DNA from 3 places in the Paenibacillus sp. FSL R5-0766 genome. Region 3 is predicted to be linked to each of the others. Evidence: predicted binding sites of a transcription regulator. Region 3 holds the regulator's gene; each other region holds the start of a gene.

Region 1 (6,569 bases), 320 kb from region 3:
AGTACTGGATTACATTTAATGAGATCAATAGTTTAATTGTTCCAGCAGGTGCATATATAGCAGGGGCATTATTAGTTGATGATAGTGGGGTATTTAACAATACGGTTGTGGATAGTACGCAATTAAGATTCCAGGCTTTACATCATCAATTTATAGCAAGTGCAAAAGCGGTCAAGCTTGCTCACGAGATTAGTCCGGCGTTCCAAATCGGTTGTATGATTAATTATAGTCATGGTTACGGAAGTACATGTAAACCGGAAGATATGTTGAAGGCTCTGAGAATGGATCAGATTAACAATATGCTGAGCAGTGACGTGCAAGTTAGAGGGGAATACCCTGACTTTGCCAAGAGATATTTTAATGAGAACAATATTCAGATTGAGATGGCAGAAGAAGACGTAGAAGTGCTAAAACAAGGCTGTGTTGATTTCTATAGCTTCAGCTACTACAAGTCTCATGTAGTGGGTACCCGCCCAGAGGGTGATGAGACCCAGGGGAATGTCTTTGGTGGATTCAAAAATCCTTATTTGAAGGCAAATGATTGGGGTTGGCAAATCGATCCAGTTGGACTTCGTTACGTACTCAATCATGTGTACGATCGGTATAGAATCCCTGTAATGATCGTTGAAAATGGTCTGGGAGCGGTTGATGTCATCGAAGAGGATGGCTCTATCCATGATACGTATAGGATCAATTTCCTGCGAGACCACATTGAACAAATGAGAGAAGCTATCCTCGATGGCGTTAATCTTATCGGCTACACGGCTTGGGGTTGCATCGATATCGTTAGTGCCTCAACTGGCGAAATGGAGAAACGCTACGGATTCATTTATGTAGATAAGGATAACGAGGGTAGAGGTACCCTGAAAAGAAGTAAAAAGGACAGTTTCCACTGGTATAAAAAGGTGATTGAATCCAACGGGGAAAGATTGAATTAGGAAATATAATTTGCAATCGAACGAAAGATGATCCAATCTTTAAATTCTATCAAATAGACCAAGTACTTATCACTTTGTGAGACAAGTACTTGGTTTTTTGTGCATCAATAATAAAACTAAGAATTAATTTTGATGATGCTAAAGTGGCTGACAATATCCAGTCTACAGTTCATTATGGTGTCCAAGGGTTTTCAAAAGCTAAATATAAATATTTACCTCTTGCATAAAGAACGTGTGTTCGGTCTATAATATATACAAACATACGTTCTTAAAAGTACAGGAGTGATTACAGTGTTGACTAAGCAACGAACCATTATGCTCATTGATATGCAGAGCTTTTATGCTTCAGTCGAAAAGGTAAAAATGCCTCAATACAAAATTAGACCTTTAGCTGTCGCGGGAGACCCCGAAAGACGTTCTGGAATTATCCTTGCCGCTTGTCCACTAGCCAAAGCGAAGGGTGTATCTACCGCGGAACCACTCTGGCAGTCTCTTCAGAAGTGCCCTGAACTGATCATTGTGAGACCACACATGCAAGAATACATCGAAGTATCCACTCAAATCATGTCCATTATTGAGGAGTTCACCGATCTGGTCGAACCGTACAGTATAGACGAATTATTCGCTGATTTTACAGGGTCTATGCATCTATTTGGTAATGATCCAGTCGATTTGGCCAAGCAAATTCAAGACAAAATCTATAATGAAACAGGCGTTTACGCAAGAGCTGGCATTGGTGAAAACAAAATCATCAGTAAATTATGCTGCGATATGATCGCTAAAAAAGCAGAGGGGGGTATTTTCCACTTAAAGAAAGAGGAGTTACACCTCCATATTGGAGATAAGCCCATCCGCGATATGTGGGGAATAGGCTCAAGAATGGAAAAACATCTGTGGAAGATGGGCATCCGAACCATTAGAGACCTGGCGAATACGCCTCTTTCCAAATTAAGAAGTAAGTGGGGGGTTAATGGAGAAGTCATCTGGCGAGTCGCAAATGGACTCGATAATTCGCCGGTAACCGTCAATACGCACAGTACACAAAAAGATATCGGAAACGGAATGACCCTGCCTAGAGATTTCACAGAGGCTTGGGAGATCGAAGTGGTTATTCTCGATATCTGCACAGAAGTATGCAGAAGAGCCCGCCAAAAGGGATTGATGAGTAGTGTCGTATCCGTAAGTGTATCTGGAGCGGATTTTGACCACCCCACTGGTTTTCACAGGCAGGTTAAACTGTCTGATCCTACAAACATAACCGTTGATGTATGCAAGATAGCCAAACGCATATTCCATCAACACTGGGATGGGCAACCTGTGCGCCGTGTAGGCGTATCCCTGTCTCAATTATCCAACGCGGATACATATCAATTATCTTTTTTTGATGATCAAGAGCAGAAACGGGCCATTGATCAGGTGATGGACGATATTAAAGATCGATTTGGCGACATTGCCATTCTACGAGCGAGCTCCATTACGGCTGCGGGTCAAGCGATCGATCGAGCATCTAAAATCGGGGGGCATTATAAATGAGCAAAAAACTGGAGGCCAATGGATTATGGGAATCGAGCCGAATGATGCTTCCACAACATAAAGAACGAATTATACAGCATCGTACTCAAATTCATTATCTAACGAAACCGCTGATCCATGAAGATGAGTGGGAGATTATTACTCAAAATATAGATATGTCGCTCAATTATACGTTGCAAGCCACCTTTGAAGTTTTTCATGAGTGGGGCAATCGGTATATACATGGGATCGTCACTTCAGTCAGTACCTTTGGAAAGAAAATCAAAATTGAAATGGAGAATGGATTTGAATGGGTCGATTTTGATCAATTGGTCGCTGTGAAACTTGAGGAAGGAGGCGTGTAAAGTGCGTCAGACTTTCGAGGAACTTTCGCTCGTGAAGAGGGTGGTGGAGCTCCCTTATCTTTTAGGTGCTCTGGAGGTAGATAAGCATAAAATATACGCTTCAAACTTCAAAATGAAATCTGTGTATGTTGACTATCTAGACGGTACCCAAAAGAAAATTGCTTTAGAGATGTACAAATCAAAACAAAGGCTAGAGGAACATCATATTAAAATCATAGATGAAGTGAGATCCGAGCTGAGTTTAACGGTAGATTATTCGGTGAGAGGTTACATTCATAAAATGACATTATTATGGAGCAAAGTGAAAGTAGATGTAACCTTAATGCTTACTGAACATATGAACGTTGATATTACAGAATTGCTCAAATGAACATGAAAGTTCAAGCAGAATAAGGTATATAACCACATCGGGTGGATATAATGCATTTAAAACCATTGTTTTCTTCTCCCAAATGGGTAAACCGACCTTTGAAGTTGAAGGGTCGGTATTTTTTGTCTCTATGTTATAACTATACTTAGAAGAAAAGAATAGAAACAGTGGATCTCATTTTAAAACAAAATTAGCTATGCAACCTCTACATATATGAATAAATCCGCGAAAATATCTGTTGAGTTTCTGAAAAGTCTGTAGATGAAAATAAAGAATAAAAAAAATAAAAATCTGTCAGTGAAGAGCAAATTATATTTTTTGAATGTTACTTAGAAAGCGATGTAACATTCAATTATAGTGGCAGAATGTTATCCTTTGGGTAGATTGTGTCACTCTTCATATCTGTCGAGGGACAAGAAGATATTCCCATTGAAAGTCGCTATATTAGCGGCTTTTTTTGTTTATCGGTAAAAGTTTCGTGTCCCGAGCCAAGAAGAAGAACTTGTACTGATTGCCTAAATTGACAAAACATAGTCCGGTAAATGTTTTACAAATTCGGTGATTCACCAAATCATTCTTCTTACATTCAACTTGTATCCTACTTGTGTACCAGATAATCCGGTATGGAAGCAACCAAATTTCAGGGGGTATACATTGTGAAAAATAGTAAACGTAAAGGTTATCAAAGCTTGATCCTGTCGCTTGTTTTTATGCTTGTCATCCTGTCTGGATGCGGCGCATCAGCAAGTTCAAGCTCCAGTGAAGGCGGAATGCCAGAAGTAATCCGAATCGGTATTATGCCAAGCGAAGAGGGCGAGATGAACCGTTCTCAGGAACAGCTTGCAACAGACATTACTGAAGTAACCGGCATTCCTGCGGAAATTTTTGTAGCTGAAGATTATAACATGGTTATCGAAGCCCTGCGTGCAGGCAAAATTGAAGTTGGACTGATCGGGCCATTTGGTTACATCATCGCTACGGAAAGAGCCAATGCCAAACTGCTTGTCCGTTCCGAAAGTGATCAACAATCGAATACAGTCATCCTTGTTCGTAAGGACTCTCCATATCAAAGTGTACAGGACCTAAAAGGAAAAGATTTTTTGTTTGCCGATCCGGCATCAACATCTGGCAATCTGTACCCACGTGCCACATTAATGAAAGAGCTAGGTCTTTCCAATAAGGAACTGGATTCCTTTTTCGGTAGTGTAGCGTTCTCCGGTGGACATGACAAATCACTGCTTGCACTGGCAAACGGTAATGCAGATGGGATTGGGACGTCAAGTCTCATGGTGCCGATGATGGCAGAATCAGGACTTATTAAAGAGGAAGATTTCCGCGTAATTGCCGAATCCGATCCGATCGTCGGTGGGGCTCCACTGCTTTATCGTCAAGACTTGCCAGAGGAATTGGTTACACAGCTGCGTGATCTTATGCTGGATTACGATACGAAAAATCCTAAATTCCTGGAAAGTGTCGGCGCAGCCCGTTTTGTAGAAGGCAGTGACAGTGACTTTGATCCAATCCACGAAGTCGCCAAAGCACTGGATATGTCCCCTGAAGAACTGCTGAAGAAGTAGAATTCAAACTTGAGAGGAGGAGAAATTAAAATGACACTTTTACAGGTGGAAGGGTTGTCCAAGGTATATTCCGACGGAACAAAAGCTCTTGATAACTTGAACTTAACAATTAATGCTGGAGAGTTCGTTGTCGTCATTGGACCGAGCGGAGCGGGGAAGAGCACCTTGCTGCGCAGCCTGAACCGAATGATCGAGCCGACAAACGGAAAGATTCAGTTTAAAGGCAGTGAAACTATGGGCATCAAGGGTAAAAAGCTCCGTGAACTCCGCCGCCATATGGGCATGATCTTTCAGGGTTATAACCTGGTCACCCGCGTGTCCGTTCTTAATAACGTTCTGCATGGACGATTAGGCTACATGAATCCGCTGAAAGGGGCACTAGGTCTTTACTCAAAAGCAGATACAGAAGCCGCCAAGTTTATGCTTCACCGTGTTGGTTTACATGAACAGATGTATAAGAGGGCAGTGAACTCAGTGGAGGTCAGCAGCAGAGAGTGGGTATTGCACGTGCACTTTCTCAAAAGCCGGATTTGATATTGGCAGATGAACCCATAGCCAGTCTCGACCCTGCTTCCTCAGAGACGATTATGCATTACTTGTATACGATCTGCAAAGAGGAAGGCATTGCCTGCCTGTGCAATCTGCATCAGGTAGATATCGCGAAGAAATACGCAACCCGTATCATCGGTATCCATAAAGGGTCCAAGGTGTTTGACGGGACACCTGATGAACTGACGGAAGATATGATCCGGCTCATATACAACCAGACCAATCCCAAAGTGAAGGAGACAGCCTGACATGAATGCGGCTCAGTTACAATCTGCCCGAAAAATGAAACGCACACAGACGATATTGTTTTTTATCGTGCTGCTGGCTCTCATCATCTGGTCTTCCATCGGCGCAGAGTTTTCATTTGGAGCTTTGTTCGCAGGGGTAGGGGAGAGCTTCCGATTTATCTTTTTTGATTTTCTTCCACCTGATTTATCTTCACTTTCCCAGCTCATTGAACCTGCCATGCAGACCCTTTATATGAGTGTGGTGGCGATGGTCATCGGGTCGGTTGTAGCAGGAATGTTATCCTTTTTAGCCGCGGCCACGACAAGCCCTCACCCTTACCTTCAGGTATTTGTTCGTGCAGCTACATCCCTGTTTCGTAACATTCCGGTAATTATCTGGACGATTCTGCTTGTTGCTGCGTTTGGACTGGGGGCTGTAGTCGGTACAATGTCGCTGATCCTGATCTCCATTGGTATGTTGACTCGTTCCTTTGCCGAGGTGCTTGAAGAAATTGACATGGGACAAGTAGAAGCGGTTCGAGCTGCTGGCGGGAGTTATTTACAAGTGTTGTCCCAAGCCGTGTTTCCACAATTCTTACCCGGGTTTATCGGTTGGAGCTTGTACAACTTCGAAATCAACGTACGCGCTTCTACAATTGTAGGTATGGTTGGAGGCGGTGGTCTCGGATTTATTTTGCAATCCAAATTGAAGTTGTTTCAGTATCAGGAAGCCAGCATGGCCGTGCTGCTTGTGCTCGTTATCGTTCTTGTTGTGGAAATGATCACCAATCGCGTAAGGGAGCGAATCATATGAGTATGCGAATGAACGAAGCGAAGCCATCTTTTACGCTGTATACTTCCATACCAGAGCCACCCAAGCCGAAAAGAAACAAGCTGTTCGTGATCGGTTTGCCGCTTATTGCTGTGCTTTTTGTGTTCAGTCTCGTTCAGCTGCAGTTCGACTATTCTAAGATGGCCCAAGGCTTTACGAAACTCGGCGGTTACATGGGAACCATGTTTCCACCTGATTT
Region 2 (6,569 bases), 1.9 Mb from region 3:
CTTCTGTATAACAAATCACTCACTCCGTTCTGGTCCGGTACGCCAAAAAGCCGTTGTCCGTCTTTTCATATGTAAAAAAACACTCTACTCACAAGTTTATCTGTTTCTTATTAAAAAGGAAAGTAGTTTGCGCATAGACAGCACAAATCGAATAATACAAAATGCTCACAAGAAATCCACCCGCCCACTGGTAATGACGAGTTGAATTCTTTACAATGAGAGCATGGTTACTCTACACCAGTTCTATTCCAAATAAGGAGGAATAACTCATGGCTCCCAAACGTAAACCACCTGCATTACAGCAAAAGAAAGAAGAAGTGAATCGCAAAGCCATTGCATGGACTGCAGCCAGTGTAGGCGGCTTGATCATCATCATTGGTGCTCTTATCATTATTGCCAACATGTAGATGATTCAGGCTGAATCCATCTGATTCTACATATCAAGCAGATCAATTCAGCCAGTGATACGTTTTGTTCGGATTATTCTGCTTTGGAACAAGTGTATGCTGATAACGCTGCTTTGCTTCTGGAACAAGCGTCAGATCTGGCAGTACATCTTCTCCAATGCGTACCGGAGTGCCTTGCGGAGCAAGAGCGAATAACTCTTCTACATCTCCCGTGCGCATTCTCACACATCCAAGGGACTCATCCAGTCCGATACTGTCTGGCTCGTTGGTCCCATGGATGGCATAATTCGTATTCGAGAGCTGCATACCTCTGCTTCCAAACTCACCGTTCGAGCGCCCATTCGGATTGACCACTTTATCCGTGATGACAAATGAACCCTCCGGTGTTCGATCACCGCCAAGTCCCACATCATACATACGAACAATGGTATCCCCACTGATTAATGCAAGTTTATGTTTATCCTTATCAATGACAATCTCCAGCGGTTCCTGCAAAAAAGGCTGACCTCCCAGCGTATCTGCAAAAGCGGCATTTTTGCCTTGAGACGAATTCAAAGATGTTGAACCGTTCTCTTTACCATTTGAATCGCTCTTTCCTTCTTGTGCCTTTCCTTGATGCAGAGCTAACAGCTTCGGAAACATCTCGGTCATCCCTGGCGCAGTCTCTCCCAGAATATTGTTCGGAAATGGCTGGGCCAATTGCGTTACACTCTTGGGCCAAACATCATTTTTTTTGCGATAGGCCACGATTGCACTTGATAAGGATGCTGCGGCTTCCTGCTTGGCGGTCCACGCCAAGGCCATCTTTTTGATTTTCGGTGTAACTTCAGGAGGTTCACAGTTGCATTGCTTGGCATCATAACTCTGTGCAGTTAATTTACCGCTTGTATTGGTTTGTACTATGTATTTCACAGGCATATTTCGTTTCCATAAAGACCAGTCATCCGAGGTTTGCATCCCCAGTACAGCAGAGGTCTCTACTTTTGGACCAGACCCGGACCAGGCAGCTGCGAGCGCAATTTCACCATGGTTGCCTCCACCAAATGCCGCAGCGGTGAACACATTGCTTGGCGCAATGGATGCAGTCCCAGCCTGTTGATCCACTTCTACAGGCGCTGCGATGTCCTCTGTGGATTCCAGTGCTGCTGACAGTGCGTCGGCCGCTTCACGACTGAAACCCGGAGCGTCCGCAGGTGGCAGACCTGCCAGCACAAGCAGCATTAACAATGTAAGCCACATTTTGTGTCTACGTTGTTTTTTCTCTTTTTGCTCAGACATTTCCACCAGTTTATCCTGATAGTCTACCCAGATGTCCGCAGGAGCTTTACTGCGTTCAAATGCCTCATAAACCTCGCCCGCTTGCTGAAAGCAATAGTTGGCTTTGGCCTCCTGTCCTTCGCCCAAATACTCCTTTCCAAGCAAGTACCAGGCCATTTTATTGTCGGGATGTTTCTTAACATATGTTCTTAGATGAGTATTTTGCATCCGATCCTCCACTATTTCGCCTTTTTCCGTATATCATTATATATCGGCATAACCAGGCGTTGAATCCATAGGACTTGAGTACCCGGTGGAACAAAGGGGGTTCGACAATGCTCGTCCTTGATCCATAGTCAGATAATCACAGTTAAATGAATGCAAAAAAAGCACCCTCCTTTGTCGTTAAGACAAAAGAAAGTGCTCTATGTTCATGTGAGAAATACTTAGCCTTCTTTATTGAAAGGCTCGTCCGCTACTTTGATTGAATCTGTAGGGCAGCCATCGCATGCATCCTGCATATCGTCAAACAAGTCGTCTGGAATAGCTTTGACACCATGGTTAGCATCGCCGTCAAAGATAACTTCAGCCAAACCTTCATCATCATAATCGTAGATGTCTGGAGCTGTTGCTCCACAAGCGCCACATGCGATGCATGTGTCTTTTTCAACCCAAGTATATTTACTCATTTACATTCTCTCCTCCTAAAATTCAAAACGTACAGTGTTTTTATCTAGAAACATATTAATACAAAGTAAGGATAATTACAAACATTTTGCAACCACAAGTCTCTATTATCCCTTATTTAATCAAGACTTTGCAAGTTATCTTTTTGCAGGGAAGTACCGCGCACTTTATGATTACGAAGCAGCACGGAAGGATCGTCTCCAAGCATGCCTGCGGTCACAACAGCATTCTCACCAAATTTATTACGTAACTGATCCATAATCCGAATCAGATTGTCCTTCTTGGGCTTCTGCTCATATTCGAACAAGTCCATCTGCACAGCGGATTCTTCTCTTGGAATCAGGTTCTGAAGTGTCACACCCAGCATGCGTACAGGCTTGCCACTACCCCAATGCTTCTCAAATAGTTTACAGGCCTCACGGTAAATGACCGTTGCATCCTCCGTAGGAACTTCCATTAGACGTGATCGGGTGATTGTCTTCATATCCGGTGTCCGGATTGTAATCTGAATACCCTGACTGAACATTTCGTGCTTGCGCAACCTTCTGGCTACCTGGTCACTTATATTGAGGAACACCCGATGAATCTCATTCATATCCGATACATCCGCCGGTAAAGTGGTTGTATGCCCAATGGATTTATTGGCCTCACGTTCCGCGTGAACTGCGGAATGGTTAATGCCATTCGCGGAATTTTTGAGCCATGCTCCATTAACTCCGAATAGTTCGGTCAACATGTTCTCATCCGACTTTGCCAATTGACCAATCGTTTCAATGCCCAGTTTTTTCAGCTTTTCAGCCGTTTTTTTGCCAATGCCAAACATCTCGTTACATGGTCTGTGCCAAAGAATCCGGGGTACGTCCCTCATGCGTAAAATGGAGATACCATTCGGTTTTTTCAGATCCGAAGCCATTTTCGCCAATAATTTGTTGGGTGCAATGCCAATGGAACATGGCAGCCCCAATTCATCCTTGATTCTACGCTGAATGCTCTCCGCAATCTCCATTGGATTCCCGAATTGCCTTGAACCTGTAATATCAAGATAACATTCATCAATGGATGTCGCCTCAAGTTGAGGCGTATAACTATACGCAATCTGCATGAACGCTCTTGAATATTGACGATATAAATGAAAATCAGGACGAATCACAATGAGATCAGGGCACTTTTTCATGGCTTGGTGCACAACCATACCTGTTGAGATGCCTCGATTACGAGCGGCATATGAGCAGGTTACAATTACACCCTTTCGCAGTTCACTGCTGCCTGCAACGGCCGTTGCTTTTCCTCTATATAAATCTGGTTCCTCGGCTTCATGTACAGAGCAGTAGAAAGCATTCATATCGACATGCAGAATCACCCGTCCGGCTGCTGGGTAATATTGATCCACATTTGCTGGAGGATTGCCGTCTGAAGACATCATGAACCCCCGCCCTTTCATGCACAGTAATTAATGAAAACTAAATTACTTTCTTCTATAGTATATCAAACCCGTTATGTTAATTCAGTCACGAACATTTATTTTCTGCGAGATCTGATCAGAGACCGAATAATTAACCATCCTGCACTCACAAAAAATATCAAAGTGATCAGGGCAATAACCGTATTTTCCCATAAAAAAGTCAAAATCACCCCTCCTTTTCTTCCATATATTCCAATTAAAACTCAATAATAGATTATAACATACATCCGGATTATGATTAACATCCTTCTTTTTGCTCTAAAATCCGTTAATTGTTACATGAAACTGCGATTTCTATGTAGCATTTGGCTATAATGGTGCTATAATAATTAATTATACAAATTGACGACTTTAGGACAAATCAGCGCATCGAGTTTAACACAGTGTAGCGTTGCCGAATCGAAGGATTCGTCCACTAACGTACTTAACAGCTTTTCCTAACTTACAATCCAAACTTTTAAAAGAGCGCTTTATCTCAAAGGAGGATCTTCATGTCAAAGGCCATTTCCATCTTCGATACGACTTTACGTGACGGCACACAAGGAGAGGGTGTCAGCTTATCGGCAGACGACAAACTCAAAATTGCCAAGAAGCTTGATGACCTGGGTGTCCATTATATTGAAGGCGGAATTCCCGGCAGCAATACCAAGGACATTGAGTTTTTCAAAAGAGTCAAGGAATTAAACCTGAACGCAAAGGTTGTTGCTTTTGGCAGTACCCGCCGTAAAGGCAGTATTGCAAGTGAAGACGCCAACCTGAAGCGCATGATCGAATCTGGTGCACAGGCTGCTACCTTGGTAGGTAAATCATGGGACTTCCATGTGCATACCGCTTTGCAGACTACATTGGAAGAAAACTTGTCCATGATCTATGATTCCATCGCCTATCTGAAACAGAATGGTATGGAAGTAATCTTTGATGCAGAACATTTCTTTGACGGATTCAAACATAACCCGGAATATGCTCAAGCGGTCTTGACCAAGGCTCACGAAGCTGGAGCGGACTGGCTCGTTATGTGTGATACCAATGGCGGGACGATGCCAAACGAGGTACACGAGATCGTATCCACACTGCATAGAAGCCTGCCTCACGCACATCTCGGCATCCATACACATAACGATTGTGAACTGGCTGTGGCCAACACACTCAGCGCTGTACAAGCCGGAGCCCGTCAGGTGCAAGGAACAATGAACGGTTATGGAGAGCGCTGCGGTAACGCCAATCTCGCATCCATTATCCCGAACCTGCAACTGAAACTCGGCTATGAATGTGTTACTGAGGATTCCATGAGACAACTTACAAACGTGGCTCGTTATGTTAGCGAGATTGCCAATGTGAATATGCCGATTAATCAACCTTATGTCGGCAATGCTGCTTTTGCTCACAAAGGTGGGATTCACGTCTCTGCCATCCTGCGGGATTCACGTACCTATGAACACATCGTGCCCGAACTGGTCGGTAACAAGCAACGTGTGCTGGTCTCGGAACTTGCCGGACAAAGTAACATTGTATCCAAAGCACAGGAATTGGGTCTTGAGTTCGATCCAAGCAGTGCCAATTCACGTCAGATTATTGAGAAGATCAAAGATCTGGAACATCAGGGTTACCAGTTCGAAGGCGCAGATGCTTCGCTTGAATTGTTGATTCGTGAAGCAAACGGCGATATGAAAGAATTGTTCACTTTTGAATCATTCAAAATGCTTGTGGAGAAAACGGCAGGCAAATCCGTTGTTTCTGAAGCTTTTGTCAAAGTGAATATCGCTGGAACAAGCGCTTATACCGCTGCTGAGGGCAATGGTCCGGTTAACGCACTCGATAACGCCCTTCGGAAAGCGCTGGTGCAATACTTCCCTTCACTCGCCAACATGCATCTGTCAGACTACAAAGTGCGTGTACTGGATGAGAAAGATGCCACAGCCGCCAAAGTTCGTGTATTGATCGAATCCAAAAATACGGAGAACACATGGAACACTGTTGGTGTATCCGAGAACGTAATTGAAGCAAGTTGGGAAGCACTTGTGCACAGTTTCCGCTATGCTTTGCTTCAAGAAAAATTGCAGGATGAGCCGGGCACACTCCCTATTCCTGCTCATGGGATAAGCAACCACTAATACCCCATATTTCCCGGAAAATAAAAAGGAAGCCTCTGTACCCATGATTCATGGATACAAAGGCTTCTTTCTTTGCAGAAAATTAATTCGCAATTAACTTTTTAATCTTACGCTCCAACTCTTTCTCGGGCAATATGCCCAGAACAATCTCCTGTATAACTCCTCTGGAGTCAATCAGAACATTCGTTGGAAAAGCCACCCCATTGTATTGAGCATACACAGTCCCCTTCTCATCCAAGGGAATAGGGAAATTCAGTTGGTACTCATCCACAAAAGCTTTGGCATCTTTGAGTTTATCGTATGATGTTACATTAACACCGTAGAGGTCAAGCTTATCCTTGTATTTTGCAGCCATTCTATTCAGCTCTGGAGCTTCCTGCTTACACGGCTCACACCAGGAGGCCCAGAAACTGACGAACGTGGCCTTATCTTTGGCACCGCCCACACTGTACGTCTTCCCATCCATTGCTGTCAGAGAAAAGGCAGGCGCCAGAAGACCCGCACGTGGTCCCGTCTCTGTAGGCATCGGTTCTTCCTGCTTAAAGACGGCTGCAATGCCGTCACCCTTATTCTGCGCCAGTGCAATACCAACCAGCAAGACAACACCAAGGAGTATGTATATGTTTCGTTTCATAACCCGCCACC
Region 3 (6,569 bases):
TGAACAAATCTGAGGCGGAAGCTTACGGTTCCGAGATTCGCGTTGTTCTGGGTGAACTGGATTTTGCATTAGAACACCTGCAGGAATGGGCTGCACCAAAACAAGTCCCAACCAATTCGGCTATGCCGGATGGGGTGAGTACCATTTACCCTGAACCATACGGAGTGGCTCTTATTATTGCACCTTGGAACTATCCTTTCCAACTGGCCTTTGGTCCACTGATTGGAGCAATTGCAGCCGGTAACTGTGCAGTTATCAAGCCTTCTGAATTAACACCAGCCGTATCTCGTCTGACGTATGATCTGATTCAGGAGATCTTCCCTCAGGAGTATATTGCGGTTATGGAAGGCGAAGTTGAGGCTAGCACAGCATTGTTGAAAGAGAAGTTTGATTATATTTTCTTCACAGGCAGCACAGGTGTTGGTCGCATTGTTATGAAGGCAGCTGCGGAGCACTTGACTCCTGTAACTCTTGAGTTGGGTGGTAAGAGTCCTGCTATTGTCCATAGTGATGCAGATCTGAAGCTGGTGGCCCAACGTATTGTTCGTGGTAAATTCCTGAATGCGGGGCAAACATGCGTTGCTCCGGATTATTTGCTTGTACATGAACAAGTTCATGACGAATTGATCAATCTGATTGGCGCAGAGATCAAAGATAAATTTGGGGATGATGTGTTACAGAACGCTGATTTTCCGCATATTGTTAACGCGCGTAACTTTGATCGGTTGTCGAAGTTCCTTACAGATGGGAAAACGCTGATAGGTGGACGGTCTGTGTGTGAGCAGTTGCTGATTGAGCCAACTGTACTTGGGGATGTGAACTGGGAATCGGCTGTCATGCAAGAAGAAATCTTCGGTCCGATTCTTCCTGTATTTACGTACAGTGACCTGAATCCTATGCTGGATGAGATTGTTCGCCGGCCAAAACCATTGGCGCTATATCTCTTCACACAGGATGAGCAACTGCAGGATCAGGTTCTGAATCAAGTATCCTTCGGTGGGGGATGTATTAATGACACACTTTCTCATATGACTTCACACTATCTCCCGTTTGGTGGTGTAGGAGAGAGCGGTATGGGCTCATATCACGGACAACAGAGCTTTGATGTGTTCTCGCATCACAAGAGTGTTCTGAAACGCAGTGAATAATTGGCCGCAAAAAAACATGAAAAAAAGAGGTTGTCCTGTTGATCAGGACAACCTCTTTCGTATTTCATTACATCTAGTTTGTTACTCAAGTTAAATATTAATGAATATCTCGGAAAAGGCCAATGACTTTACCCAGAATACTAACATGTTTCAAACGTAAAGGTTCGAAGGTCGCATTCTCCGGTTGAAGGCGAATATGATCTTTCTCTTTATAGAACGTTTTCACTGTAGCTTCATCGTCTTCAGTCATTGCAACGACGATATCACCGTTATCAGCAGTTTGCTGTTGACGGACAATAACGTAATCTCCATTAACGATTCCAGCTTCCACCATACTATCTCCGACTACTGAAAGCATAAACACTTTTTGTTCGCCTACATAATGTGTAGGAAGAGGGAAGTAGTCTTCAATGTTCTCGGTTGCAGTGATTGGAACCCCGGCTGTAACTTTACCAACGACAGGAATACGTGCAACGCTATGAGCAAATTGATGAGAATGCTCAGATTCTTCCTGGCTCAAAAGCTCAATGGCTCTTGGCTTGGTAGGGTCGCGTCGGATCAAACCTTTTTTCTCCAAACGATCCAAATGTCCATGTACTGTTGAGCTGGAAGCTAGTCCAACCGCTTCACCAATTTCCCGTACGGAAGGAGGATACCCCTTCAACCGGACTTCATTTCGTATAAACTCCAGAATAGCCTGCTGCCTGCTGGATATCTTCGACATACCGTATCAACCCCATTTTAGTAACGTTTGGGAAAATTATAACATAGAACCTCCGTTCGTACAAACATAAGTTCTAAATAAAATAGCATTAAATCAGTGTTTTTTAACTTTTAGAACAGCATCTGTCCAAAATCCAGAGCATAATACTGCAAATGTGCAAATGCTTTGCAAAAGAACTTCATATATGATATATCTCCCTTCGAAAAATAAGCGAACAATTGTTCTAAAAATCTATTGAACAAAACAAGTGTTCGTGTTATATTGATTTCAACAGATAGGAACAAACGTTTGGAGGCGGGTATTTAATGAGATATTCTACTTATCAAAGCATTTATGAACCGATGAATTCGGAACTGGTGAAGTCTAACATAGGGAACTACAAGAAGGTTTTAGCGCGTTTCAAGATTTCTTCATGGATGTTAAAGGTAGCCATTACCTCTATGATTATATTTATTGGATGCAGCACCGTTTTAACTGTATTTGCCGGCAATGAGAATGATGTTCTGCCTGGAGGAAAGATAGCTGTTTCACAAGGGGAAACATTATGGAGTATTTCTTTGGAACATAAACCGACGAATATGGATACACGTATTTATATAGAAGCAATTAAGAAAGTGAATCAACTTCATACAACTTCCATCCAAGTGGGACAAGTACTAGCTCTACCGCAATTTGCAGAATAAAATGCACATCAATGAGTGTTAGCGCGTGTCAGCTTGACAAGTAGCCTTTATAATGGCAAAGTTAATATGACTTTGTATTTTTGGAGGGGACAAGCTTGGATATAGATAGTCTGGTAGCACGCATTAACGAATTGGCTCGTAAGCAAAAGTCCACTGGATTGTCGGAGGAAGAACTTGCTGAACGTGCCGAGCTAAGAGAGATTTATTTGAGCAATATTCGCAGTAATTTCAGACAACAACTGGATACCATTGAGATTGTTGATGAGGAGAATGACAAAGGCCACCAAGGCAAACTCAAACACTAACGAAACCTAATGATATCATTATGATATTTAGGTTTCTTCCTGTTATTTTGAGTGTGCAATTTATAGGGGGAAATGTTGGTTTACAGTTATGTAAGCCGATACAAAGACACATAAGGGGGATTCTCATGTCGCGTTCGTTCGAGAGAACGGTTAAGAAAAATTCCAAGCAGTTAAATCAGCAACGCAAAAAAAGTGGTCAACCAATCACAGGTACACCAGGTGAAGAAGTCTTTAAGGGACGCAGCTTGTTGTTCCCAATATTTTTGATCGGTCTCGCCTTTTTGTATCTGTTTATGAGCACATTCCTTGTGCAAGCTCCAATGACAACTTGGGACTGGGTGACCATGCTGCTTTACGTATTTTTGGCAGTCATCTTCATGCTTCGCCGTCCATACATCAAGATTAGCAGTAATCGGATTATAACGACGAAGGGTAATCGTGAACGTTCAATTGGGGTTGACGATATCGTCAAATTCAGAATTGAACCAGGTACAGTTGTTATCGAACATAACAGTCGCGGGAAAAGATGGGTGTTTACCAAGTTATTGAACCGTTACGATACAGATGCGATTGCAGAACGTTTGCTGAAATTTGCAAAAGCACACCAGATCACCGTGGAAACCGTCGAAAAGTAATTATTGCATAAAGGGGTAGATGATCGGAATGGCGTTAAAAGCGATTTTGTTCGACCTGGATGATACTTTATTATGGGATGAGCGTAGTGTTCGAGAAGCTTTTCATGAGACTTGTCTAATCGCAGCGCAAGAGACTGGGGTCAAACCAGAAGAACTTGAAGAAGCTGTTCGTAATGAGGCACGTGGGCTGTATGAATCATATGAAACCTTTCCTTTTACCAAAATGATTGGAATCAATCCGTTTGAAGGCCTTTGGGCTAACTTTACTGGTGGGGATCAACCTGAGTTCCGTCAGTTGGAGCAGCTTGCTCCAGTATACCGTAAAGAATCCTGGCGTCGTGGCTTGTTGAAGTTGGGTATAGATCGGGAAGATCTTGCTGAACAACTTGCTGCGCAGTTTGGAGTAGAACGGAGATCCAGACCTCATGTATACGAAGAAACGATGGATACCTTGCGTCAGTTACAAGGAAAGTACAAACTGTTATTGTTAACAAACGGTTGTCCTGCTTTGCAACAAGAAAAGTTGGATGGTGTACCTGAATTGACTCCTTTCTTTGATGAGATTATTATCTCGGGTAACTTCGGAAAAGGAAAACCAGATCCGTCGATATTTGAACATGCTTTGAGTAAACTGGGTGTTAAACCCGAAGAGAGCATGATGGTTGGAGACAAGTTAACGACTGATATTCGTGGTGCTTTATCATCTGGCATCCAATCCGTATGGATTAACCGTGAGCATAAGACCAACAATGAAACGTATGCGCCAGACCATGAAATAACGCATTTATCGGAATTAAATCAGCTTATAGCTAATTTCTAAGCAGATCAGCTATAACATCTTTCCTCAGCACCCTGAAACATTGGAAGCTTCAATGAACGATAATGTCGTTCTTGAAGTTTCCAATGTTTTTTTATTTGAGCTTGTTGACTAAATTACCTTGTTAAAAGAGATCTCCATTTATTTTGCTAAAAGTTATTGAAATTAGGGGGAAGCTGGATTAAAATATAACTAACATACTAGTATGACTAGTATTTAGATTGTCCTAAAGCAATTTCTTTTTGACTTACATCATTAAATGGAAGCAGGGAGTTATTGCTAATTATTTTCGATTGATTGTAAGCGCTTAATATTTTGAAAAAGCTTGTTTTGATTTGGAGATCACACCACTTAGTAAGTGCTAATGAATGATGTGAAGCACCTTGGATTGTGTGATTCTACATAATACATCAAATTGATATCGCTTACATTCAGCAATTATCTATTTGGTAGTGGGGGTGAAGTTAAAGGAGTTGTTGTCTTCTACAAGAGGAGAAACGATGGAGTTTGTACATGAATTACTCTTACTTATCAAGTCCTGGATCGGAGTGAAAACACATGGAGTCGGAAACCGCTAAAACAACGTTAACCATGACATCTTTACGTAAAGAGAGCAGATTACGAACGGCAGCAACCTTGTTTCGCAAAGACTGGCAGCTGTATTCACTATTAATCCTTCCCATCATTTATCTCCTTATTTTCAAATATGGACCTATGATTGGTAATGTGATTGCGTTCAGACGTTTTGTTCCCGGGGGAAGTATATTTGGAGAAACTTGGGTTGGATTAAGGTACTTCAAAATGTTCATTGAGGACCCTACCTTCTGGAGAGTATTCGGTAATACGCTGATGTTAGGCGGACTTGCGTTACTCTTTACATTCCCGGTTCCAATCATTTTTGCCTTGATGCTTAACGAAGTGAAAAGTAAACGATTCAAGAAGTTTGTACAGACCGCGTCATATCTGCCTCATTTTCTGTCTATCGTTATCGTTGCGGGTATGATCCTGCAGCTGACAGCAGTGAATGGTTCCATTAATGGACTGGTGGCTTTCTTCACCGGAGACAATATTCCTTTTATGCAGCGGGCTGAGTGGTTCAGAACAATCTATATCACTTCCGAGGTATGGCAGGGTATGGGTTGGGGAGCGATTCTGTATCTGGCTGCACTGACAACCATTGATGATTCTTTGTATGAAGCTGCGCGTATCGATGGTGCCAATCGGTGGAAGCAAACGATTCATGTAACGTTACCAGGGATCTTGCCAACGATTGTGACGTTATTGATTTTGAACATGGGTAATTTCCTGGCAGTTGGGTTTGAAAAAATCTTACTCTTGTACAATCCGCTTATCTACGAAACATCTGATGTGATCTCCACTTACCTGTATCGGGTTGGACTGGAATCCAGTAACTTCAGTTATGCTACCGCAATTGGCTTGTTCGAATCGCTGATCGGTCTGATTCTGGTGTTCTCCGTAAATGCCATCTCACGCAGACTGACACAAAGAAGCTTATGGTAAAGGAGGAGCATCATGCAGGAATCCAGATCTTATAAGGTATTTAAAGTATTTAACGTTATCTTTCTGCTGTTTGTGGTATTTATAACGCTCTATCCATTCTTAAATGTCGTGGCACAATCCTTCAGTAGTGAGTCCTATATTAATTCAGGCAAGGTTAGTCTGTTCCCAAGAGGATTCAATGTGGAGACATATAAGACTATCTCACGTGACAGCATGTTCTGGACGAATTATAAAAATACGATTATCTATACTGTAGTAGGTACATTAATCTCCATGTTTATGACGACTATTTTCGCCTATGCCCTGTCCAAAAAGAGGTTGATGGGTCGCAAGTTTCTGACGATGTTCGCCGTATTCACGATGTTCTTCAGTGGTGGATTGATTCCAAACTATGTGTTGATTAATTCCCTTGGGTTCAACAACACCATGTGGGCACTTGTTGTTCCTGGCGCAATTAGCATATACAACATGCTGATCATGAAATCATTTTTTGAAAATATGCCTGAAGAACTGGAGGAAGCTGCCTCCATTGACGGTTTGAACACCTACGGGATCTTGTTACGCATTATATTGCCGCTTAGTAAAGCAGTTATGGCAACCATGGTGCTATTCTACGCAGTAGGTCATTGGAATTCCTGGTTCCCAGCCTTTCTGTATCTGGACAAAAAAGAACTGTTCCCGGTCACCATTTATTTGCGCAATATGATTGCAGGAGCGACAAGCGGGGCATCTGCCG

Evidence for each region. The regulator LexA, encoded in region 3, represses DNA repair genes until DNA is damaged. The targets are predictions, from matches to a motif close to CGAACATATGTTCG.
Region 1: a site for LexA is predicted at 1,194-1,207, ahead of MKY66_RS16275 (DNA polymerase IV). Genes of this name have one in related genera too.
Region 2: a site for LexA is predicted at 3,863-3,876, ahead of MKY66_RS10275 (DNA polymerase IV). Genes of this name have one in related genera too.

The regions. Positions count from the first base shown of each region.
Region 1 is NZ_CP150227.1:3,814,068-3,820,636, forward strand. Features, by position in the region: gene MKY66_RS16270 (glycoside hydrolase family 1 protein) at 1-938, shown strand, start outside; gene MKY66_RS16275 (DNA polymerase IV) at 1,233-2,471, shown strand; gene MKY66_RS16280 (YolD-like family protein) at 2,468-2,815, shown strand; gene MKY66_RS16285 (hypothetical protein) at 2,817-3,185, shown strand; gene MKY66_RS16290 (phosphate/phosphite/phosphonate ABC transporter substrate-binding protein) at 3,842-4,762, shown strand; partial or broken gene MKY66_RS16295 (ATP-binding cassette domain-containing protein) at 4,793-5,259, shown strand; gene MKY66_RS16300 (hypothetical protein) at 5,293-5,559, shown strand; gene phnE (phosphonate ABC transporter, permease protein PhnE) at 5,561-6,352, shown strand; gene phnE (phosphonate ABC transporter, permease protein PhnE) at 6,349-6,569, shown strand, end outside.
Region 2 is NZ_CP150227.1:2,253,662-2,260,230, reverse strand. Features, by position in the region: gene MKY66_RS10295 (quinone-dependent dihydroorotate dehydrogenase) at 1-14, opposite strand, end outside; gene MKY66_RS10290 (hypothetical protein) at 270-407, shown strand; gene MKY66_RS10285 (L,D-transpeptidase family protein) at 450-1,892, opposite strand; gene MKY66_RS10280 (ferredoxin) at 2,111-2,353, opposite strand; gene MKY66_RS10275 (DNA polymerase IV) at 2,470-3,771, opposite strand; gene cimA (citramalate synthase) at 4,305-5,924, shown strand; gene MKY66_RS10265 (TlpA disulfide reductase family protein) at 6,007-6,558, opposite strand.
Region 3 is NZ_CP150227.1:4,138,568-4,145,136, reverse strand. Features, by position in the region: gene MKY66_RS17790 (aldehyde dehydrogenase) at 1-1,148, shown strand, start outside; gene lexA (transcriptional repressor LexA) at 1,246-1,872, opposite strand; gene MKY66_RS17780 (LysM peptidoglycan-binding domain-containing protein) at 2,178-2,555, shown strand; gene MKY66_RS17775 (DUF896 domain-containing protein) at 2,651-2,860, shown strand; gene MKY66_RS17770 (hypothetical protein) at 2,986-3,495, shown strand; gene MKY66_RS17765 (HAD family hydrolase) at 3,524-4,315, shown strand; gene MKY66_RS17760 (ABC transporter permease subunit) at 4,871-5,833, shown strand; gene MKY66_RS17755 (carbohydrate ABC transporter permease) at 5,846-6,569, shown strand, end outside.